DNA from 2 places in the Micromonospora globosa genome. Region 2 is predicted to be linked to the other one. Evidence: predicted binding sites of a transcription regulator. Region 2 holds the regulator's gene; the other holds the start of a gene.
The links. The regulator HspR, encoded in region 2, represses chaperone genes until heat shock. The targets are predictions, from matches to a motif close to TTGAGTNNNNNNNACTCAA.

Region 1: lon (endopeptidase La) is a predicted target of HspR. The motif match lies at 1,945-1,963, and genes of this name have one in related genera.

What each region holds. Positions count from the first base shown of each region.
Region 1 is NZ_JNZR01000019.1:69,766-74,160, reverse strand. Features, by position in the region: gene IF06_RS0118825 (hypothetical protein) at 1-1,197, shown strand, start outside; gene IF06_RS0118820 (histone-like nucleoid-structuring protein Lsr2) at 1,404-1,751, opposite strand; gene lon (endopeptidase La) at 1,986-4,322, shown strand.
Region 2 is NZ_JNZR01000004.1:215,646-220,040, reverse strand. Features, by position in the region: gene IF06_RS0107085 (cation:proton antiporter) at 1-732, shown strand, start outside; gene IF06_RS0107080 (hypothetical protein) at 897-1,325, shown strand; gene IF06_RS0107070 (hypothetical protein) at 1,554-1,760, opposite strand; gene IF06_RS0107065 (heat shock protein transcriptional repressor HspR) at 1,937-2,377, opposite strand; gene dnaJ (molecular chaperone DnaJ) at 2,402-3,589, opposite strand; gene grpE (nucleotide exchange factor GrpE) at 3,669-4,395, opposite strand, start outside.

The DNA.
Region 1 (4,395 bases), on a different contig from region 2:
GCCCAGGACCGGCGGACGACCACCCGCGCCGCCTCGGCGTCCTGCGTGCCCGCGAGCCCCGGGGCGACCGCCCCGGACGGCCAGGGCAGCACCACCCGTACCTGGCAGAACGGCCGCTGGGTCCGCAACCACTGGGGCGACGGGCAGATGTCGCCGGCCGAGTGCCAGCAGACCAACGCGGGCGGCGCGGGCGCCGGCACCCCGACCGTGGCCTGCCCGGACGTCCGGGGCCGGCTGCCGCAGGTGCCCGGTCAGGCCCGCGCCGAGGTGGACCGCACCCTGGCGCTGCTGGAGTCGCAGATCGCCGACGCGAACCGGCGGCTCGCGGCGGAGGGCCGCAACGGCGGCGAGTTCATCAACAACGCGATCCTGCGTCCGCTCGCGGACAAGCGGACCGCGGCGCTCAACCGGATCGCCACCGCCATCGGCCGGGTCGCCCAGCGCCCGCAGGGCCTGGACCAGCTCGCCCAGTGCGCGGTGACCGACACCCCGCAGAACGGCGGCCAGAACGGCGGGAACAACAACGGCGGTCAGAACGGCGGCAACAACAACGGGGGCCAGAACGGCGGCAACAACAACGGCGGTCAGAACGGCGGGAACAACGGCGGCGGGAACAACAACGGCGGTGGCCAGAACAACGGTGGCGGCAACGGCCTGAACGTGCTCGCCAAGGACTGCTCCGGCAGCCAGCTCCAGGCGCACGACGGCTTTCAGAACGGCAACCGGTGCGTGAGCACCGCGTTCGGTGAGGTGGGCGCCGCGGCGAACAACCCGTCGCTGCTGATCACGCAGTTCCCGAACCAGGTGCGGCGCAACCAGCCGTTCACCCTCCGGGTCACCACCAAGAACCTGGTGCGGGACCGCTTCCTCGCCGCCGGCCAGGGCGGCTACTACCTGGAGAGCTCGCTGCTCAACGGCCAGGGCCTGGTGCGCGGCCACTTCCACACCGCCTGCCGCATGCTCGGCAGCACCCGGCAGCCTCCGAACCCGCAGGACGTGCCGGCCTTCTTCGTGGCCACCGAGGACGGGCGGGGCGGCAACCAGCCGGACGACGTGCTGATCCAGATTCCGGGCCTGGCGCAGTCGGGCGTGGCGCAGTGCGCGGTCTGGGCCGGTGACGGCTCGCACCGCATCCCGATGATGGAGCGGGCCAACCAGACTCCCGCCATCGACGTGGTGCGCATCCGGGTCAACTGAGCGGGCGAACGGCAGCGGCCGTCCGGGGGACTCCTCCGGGCGGCCGCTGCCGTTCCCGCGTACGGGCACGGTGAAAGGTGATCCCGGAAGAAATTTCGTGCCGGCGGTATCCGGCCGGATGAAAAGCGCTGACCGTAGAAAGCCGATCGGGGCCGCGCCGATTTCTCAGCGTGACCCCGGGATGCCCGACGGTGAACCGGTGGCGGTCAGCGGTTCTTGTACGCCTCGACCACCGACACCGGGATGCGCCCGCGCTCGGAAATCTCGAACCCGTTCTTGGCGGCCCATTCCCGGATGGCGCGGTTCTGCTCGCGGTCCATTCCCGAGGTGCTCGGCCGGGCGGTGCGGCGTGCGCCGCGGGCGACCTCGGTCGCTCCCCGGCCGATTCGCCTGCCAGCGCTGATGTACGGATCCAGCGCCTTGCGCAGGACGCCCGCGTTCTCGTCGGAGACGTCGATCGTGTACGCCACGCCGTCCAGGCTGAACTCGACGGTCCGATCGGCCTTTCCGCCGTCGAGGTCGTCGGTCAGAACGGTGATTACTTTCCTTGCCATCGCCATTACTCCCTGTGTCGGGCGGGGTGTGGCTAAGAGTTTGACCTACCGCGCGGTAATTCCGCAACAATAGCCGACTGTTTCCATTCGGCGGGTCGCGGTAAAGGGCGCCGCCATTGGGTGCGGAGCGCGGGAACGCGGCGCTTCGTAGTGGCGTGGGTCACAACCCGGAACAAGGGGCACGTTTTGTTACTTGAGCCAGACACGCTCAACCAACGTGATGGCAGGTGTTCGATGGCAACTCTTCCGGTACTCCCACTGACCGACGCCGTCCTGCTGCCCGGGATGGTCATCCCGGTGACCCTCGACCCGACCACCCAGGCCGCCGTCGACGCGGCCCGCGCCACCGGCGACAAGGAACTCCTGGCCGTACCCCGCCTCGACGGCGAGTACGGCTCCGTCGGCGTGGTAGCCACGATCGAGAAGGTGGGCCGGCTGCCCAGCGGCGAACCGGCGGCGGTCGTCCGCGGTCTCACCCGCGCCCGCATCGGCTCCGGCGTGCCCGGTCCCGGCGCCGCGCTCTGGGTCGAGGCGACCGAACTCGACGAACCCGCACCGGCGGGCCGCGCCCGCGAACTCGCCCGCGAGTACCGCGCGCTCATGACCTCGGTGCTGCAGCAGCGCGGCGCCTGGCAGGTGATCGACGCGATGGAGCGGATGACCGACCTGTCCGAGCTGGCCGACTCGGCCGGTTACGCGCCCTGGCTCAGCCTGACGCAGAAGACCGAATTGCTCGCCGCGCCGGACGTCACCGCCCGGCTGGAACTGCTCGTCGGCTGGGTGAAGGAACACCTCGCCGAGCAGGAGGTCACCGAGCAGATCAACAGCGACGTCCGCGAAGGGCTGGAGAAGTCCCAGCGCGAGTTCCTGCTCCGCCAGCAGCTCGCCGCGATCCGCAAGGAACTCGGCGAGGACGAGCCGGACGGCTCCGCCGACTACCGCTCCCGGGTGGAGTCCGCCGACCTGCCGGAGAAGGTCCGCGAGGCGGCGCTGCGCGAGGTCGGCAAGCTGGAGCGGGCCAGCGACGCCTCACCCGAGGCGGGCTGGATCCGTACCTGGCTGGACACCGTCCTGGAGATGCCGTGGAACACGCGTACCCAGGACAACATGGACCTGGCCGCGGCCCGGGCCGTGCTCGACGCCGACCACGCCGGCCTGGCCGACGTGAAGGACCGCATCCTGGAGTACCTCGCGGTGCGCAACCGGCGCGCGGAGCGCAACCTCGGCGTGGTCGGCGGACGCGGTTCCGGCGCGGTGCTGGCCCTGGCCGGTCCGCCCGGTGTCGGCAAGACCAGCCTCGGCGAGTCGGTCGCCCGGGCGCTGGGCCGCAACTTCGTCCGCGTCTCCCTCGGCGGTGTCCGGGACGAGGCGGAGATCCGCGGTCACCGGCGCACCTACGTGGGCGCGCTGCCCGGCCGGATCGTGCGGGCGCTGCGCGAGGCCGGCTCGATGAACCCGGTCGTGCTGCTCGACGAGGTCGACAAGCTGGCCGCCGGCTACTCCGGCGACCCGGCGGCGGCCCTGCTGGAGGTGCTCGACCCGGCGCAGAACCACACGTTCCGCGACCACTACCTGGAGGTCGACCTCGACCTGTCCGACGTGCTGTTCCTGGCCACCGCCAACGTGGTCGAGGCGATCCCCGGCCCGCTGCTGGACCGGATGGAGCTGGTCGCGCTGGACGGCTACACCGAGGACGAGAAGGTCGCCATCGCCCGGGACCACCTGCTGCCCCAGCAGCGGGAACGGGCCGGGCTGACCACCGACGAGGTGACAGTCGCCGACGAGGCGCTGGCGCTGATCGCTGGTGAGTACACCCGGGAGGCCGGCGTTCGGCAGCTCGAACGCGCTCTCGCCAAGATCTTGCGCAAGGTCGCGGTCGCGCTCGCCACGGACTCCGCGCCGGTGCACGTCGACGCCGGCAACCTGGCCCGCTACCTGGGCCGGCCCAAGTTCACCCCGGAGTCGGCCGAACGGACCGCAGTACCCGGCGTGGCGACCGGACTCGCGGTCACCGGCGCCGGTGGCGACGTGCTGTTCATCGAGGCCACCACGATGGAGGGTGAGCCGGGGCTGACGCTCACCGGCCAGCTCGGCGACGTGATGAAGGAGTCCGCGCACATCGCGTGGTCGTACCTGCGGTCGAACGGGCGGCGCTACGGGCTGGACCCGAACGCGCTGGCCGGGCGGCGGATCCACCTGCACGTCCCGGCGGGCGCGGTGCCCAAGGACGGCCCGAGCGCCGGCATCACCATGGTGACCGCGCTGGCCTCACTGGTGACCGGGCGGCCGGTGCGGCCCGAGTTCGGGATGACCGGCGAGGTGACGCTCTCCGGCCGGGTGCTGCCCATCGGCGGCGTGAAGCAGAAGCTGCTCGCCGCGCACCGGGCCGGCCTCACCGAGGTGATCATCCCGAAGCGCAACGAGCCGGACCTGGACGACCTGCCGGCCGAGGTGCGGGAGGCGCTGACCGTGCACACCCTGTCCGACGTGGCGGACGTGCTCGCACTGGCGCTGCGCCCGGTCGAGATCGGCACGGAGTCGCTGGACGGTCCGGCGCTCGCCGCGGCCTGACGACCGTCGCCCCGGCCACCGTACGCACGGTGGCCGGGGCGCCGTCGTGTCCGCCCGCTGTGGTCTCCACGCC
Region 2 (4,395 bases):
GCCCTCTACCTGCCGCTGGTCACCGCGCTGCTCGCCGGGGTCGGCCTGATGAAGGGCGGCATCGCGCTCGCCGTCGCGGTGTTCACCGTGGTCGTGGTGCTGGCCGTGGCGATCCGGTACGGCCACCTGATCTCCGCCGCGCTCTCCGCCAAGGATCCGGAGGCGCTGCTGCTCGGGGTGCTCGGCCTGACCCTGCTGGTTGCCGGTGTCGCGGCCAAGCTCCAGGTGTCGGCGGCGGTCGGCGCGTTCCTGGTGGGCATCGCGCTGTCCGGGCCGGTGGCGCACCACGCCACCGAGCTGCTCTCCCCGCTGCGTGATCTGTTCGCCGCGGTCTTCTTCGTGTTCTTCGGGCTGGTCACCAACCCGTTGGACATGCCGCCGGTCCTGCTGCCCGCGCTGCTGCTCGCAGTGGTGACCATGGCGACGAAGGTGGCCACCGGCTACCTGGCCGCCCGCCGGGCCGGAATCGCCGAGCCCGGACGCTGGCGGGCCGGCCTGGCGCTGACTCCGCGCGGCGAGTTCTCCATCGTCATCGCCGGGCTGGCCGTCGCGGCCGTCTACCCGGTGGAGCCGAAGCTCGCCGCGCTCGCCACCGCGTACGTGTTGATCACGGTGGTGACCGGGCCGCTGCTCGCCCGCCTGCCGGACAGCCCGTGGTTCAAGCAGTGGCTGCGCACCCGCGCCGCCGCCGCACGGCCGCCCGCGCCGCTGCCCCTGGGCACCGGCGACTGACCGGGCCGGGCCGGATCAGCCGCAGGGCAGATCCGGCCCGGCGTTGTCAAATTGATCCCGGGAAGGTCTACCCCTGCTCCGTCCAACCGCGTTAACGTTTCGGCCCAGCAGCCAGGGTCCGCGGGTGGCCTGCGCCCCCGCCAGCGCAAGCGGAAGGTCGGCCGGTGAGCGTGCAGGAAGAGACGTTCCGCGGCTTCGCCAACCCGGTCGATCCCTCGCCCGCCGAGCTTCGGGCGTGGGCCTATCAGCCGGATTCGGTGCCGCTGACCTCGATGCCGCCCGACTGGGATCTGCTGGTAGCCGGTGACCATCTGGTGCAGACGCTGTTCGATCTGGCCATGGATCAGGGCTGCCCGGCGCGGCGGTTCACGCTGCACTGCCTCTACATCTACGCCGCCGACGGCATCCGGACGAACTTCCGCGCCCACCCCAAGCGCCGGTTCCGCAAGCTGGTCGAGCAGGCCGAGAAGTCCGGCGACGACCTGATGCGCAACTGGGCGCACAACAGCCGGGTGCTGCTCGCCCGGCCGGATCTCTTCGTCTACCGGGACTGGTGCGAGGGCGGCCTGGTCCGCGAGAACCGCCGCCTCTGACCACCTCGACCCGCCCACGTCGACCTCACTGGCCGTCGACCCGACCGGCCTGGTCGATCATGAACTTGGCGGTATTTGGTGTCCGGTTTGTCGCCGCCAACTTCATGATCGACCGCGAGGGCGGGTGCGTGGTGCCCGCCGGGAGCAACCTGACGTCCCGGCCGGCCCTGCAGAACACGAACGGGCCGGGATCCCCCGTGGATCCCGGCCCGCACGTCGGCGGATCGTCTAGGTCGACCCGCCCTGCTTCTTGCGCCGCTCGTCGTCCCGCGCCCGGTCCACGCCGTGGTCCGTCTGGTCGGCGAAGCGCCCTTCCTTGACCTTGTCGCTGAAGCGTCCCTCGGTGACCCGGTCGAACCGCTCGCGCACGTTCTCGGCCACCTTCTCCAGCCGTTCCTCCGCGCGCTCGGCCACCTTCTTCGCCGGTTCCGTCATGACTCCCCCCGCCAGCCCGGAATCCGCTTTGGGGCTTTTGCCCCTACGGAAAAGCCTAGTTGACCCCGCTCTGCCGTACCCCGCTTTCCCCTGACCCGGCCCGCGAACCGACCGGGGAACGACGAAGGCCGGCGCAGCCCCGGGGGAGCGGGGCGCGCCGGCCTTCAGGTACGGAATCAGCGGTCGGGAGCGCGGCGCGGACGCCAGACGACGAGCGCGGTGGACGTGCGGTTGGTGGGCACGAGGTCGCCGCGGGGGAAGCCGCCGAGCGACTCCAGCTCGGCGATCCGCCGGTACGCGGCGTCCAGTTCCGCCTCCAGCCGGGCCACCCGCTGCTGCGCCTCTTCGAGCAGCCGCTCCAACCCGATGATCCGCTTGACCCCGGCCAGGTTGATCCCGTCGTCCTGGCTGAGCCGCTGCACCTCGCGGAGCAGCACCACGTCCCGGACGCTGTACCGGCGACCGCCGCCGGACGCCCGGCCGGCCTGCACCAGGCCCAGCCGGTCGTACTGGCGCAGCGTCTGGGGGTGCATCCCCGCCATCCGCGCGGCCACCGAGATCATCAAGACCTTGGCCTCGTATGCCTGGTCACCCGAGCCGACGTACTCCTCCGACATGCCCGCTCACCTCCGGTGCCGCCGTCAACTGAATCGACGTACCCGCGCGTCGAGATGTTCCCGCGCGGCGGGCGGAGTCTGCGCCGCGAAGGTCTCCAGCGCCGCCCGCGCCTCGTCCGAGACCTTCGCCGGAACCACCACGTCGAGCGTGACCAGCAGGTCACCGGCGCGGCCGTCCTTGCGTACGACGCCCTTGCCGCGGGCGCGCAGCACCCGCCCGCTGGGCGTACCCGGTGGCACCCGCAGGGTCACCGTCCCGTCCAGGGTCGGCACGCGCAGGTCCGTGCCGAGAACCGCCTCGGCGTACGTGATCGGGACGTTCAGGGTCAGGTCGTCCCCGGTGCGCCCGAACAGCTCGTCCGGGCGGACCTTGACCTGCACGAACAGGTCGCCCGCCGGACCGCCCCGCTCGCCGGGCTCACCTCGGCCGGCCAGGCGGATCCGCTGCCCGTCCGACACCCCGGCGGGGAAGCGGACGTGCAGCGTGCGGGTCTTGGTGACCCCGCCGGTGCCGTGGCACTCCGGGCACTTCTCCTCGACGATCGTGCCGACACCCTGGCAGTTGCGGCACGGCTCGGAGAAACTGAACGACCCCTGGTTGCGGGTGGTCACGCCGGCACCGTGGCAGACCGGGCAGGCCACCGGCTGGGTGCCGGGCTTCGCGCCGTTGCCGTGGCAGGTGTCGCAGACGCCGGGCGCGCGCAGCGTCAGCGGCAGCGTGACGCCGCGTACCGCGTCTTCGAAGTCGAGCGCCACCTCGGTCTCGACGTCCCGGCCGCGGGCCGGGCCGCGCGGACGTGCCGGACCGCCGCCACCTGCACCGCCGGAGAAGATCGAGCTGAACAGGTCGGTGAAGCCGCCGCCGCTGAACCGGCTGTCCCCACCCCCGGCGCCGCCGCCGAACAGGTCGGAGACGTCGAACGGCATGCCGCCCGGCTGGCCCGCGCCGCGGGCGTTGCGCCGGAAGGCGCCGGAGCCGAACAGCGAGCGCATCTCGTCGTACTCACGGCGCTTCTTCTCGTCACCGAGCACCGCGTACGCCTCGGAGACGGTCTTGAACCGCTCCTCGGCGCCGGTGTCGCCGGGGTTGTGGTCCGGGTGCGACTCCCGGGCCAACTTGCGGTACGCCTTCTTGATCTCGTCCGAGGAGGCGGACTTGTCCACGCCCAACGCGGCGTAGTAGTCCTTCTCGATCCAGTCCTTGGAACTCACCGGTCCACCCCCTTCCACGGGTCGAACCCCGGTCGTCCCGCCCGCCCGGTGCGGGCGGGCGGGACGTCACGGGTCGGCACTACTCCGGGTCCGCGACCGCGACCATGGCGGGCCGCAGCAGCCGCTCGCCGAGCTGGTAACCACGGCGCATGACCTGGACGCAGGTCGGCTCCGTCACGTCGGCGGAGGTCTGGTGCGCCACCGCCTCGTGCCGGGTCGGGTCGAACGGGTCACCCGTCTCACCGAACGCGGTCAGGCCGAACTTCGCGAGCGCGCCGGTGAGCTGCTCGGCCACGCTGCCGAACGGTCCCACCAGGTCGCCGTGCTCACGGGCCCGGTCCAGGTCGTCGAGGATCGGCAGCAGCGCGGTGAGCACCGCCCCGGTGGCCTGCTCCTGAACCAGGTTGCGGTCCCGGTCGACCCGCTTGCGGTAGTTGGCGTACTCCGCGGTCACCCGCTGGAGGTCGCGGGTGCGCTCCTCCAGGTCGGTGCGGAGCGACTCCAGCTCGGCGCCGAGCGGCGCGCCCGTGCCGGTCCCGCCGTTCGGCTCGGCGGGCGAGTCGACCACGGTCGGACCGCTGACCTCGGCCTCGCCGCCGATCTCGTCGACCACGACCTCGGCCTCCTCGACCAGCCCTTCGGCGGGTGCGTCGGCGGCCGCGTCGGCCGCCGAGGCGTCGTTCGCCGGCTGCTCGGTCACCTTGCCGAGCTTGCGCTTGTCGCGGATGACGACCCGGGGTTCGTCGCCGGTGTCCTTCCCGGCGCCCGGCGCCGACCCGGTGGCACCCGGGTCGGCCGCTCGTGGC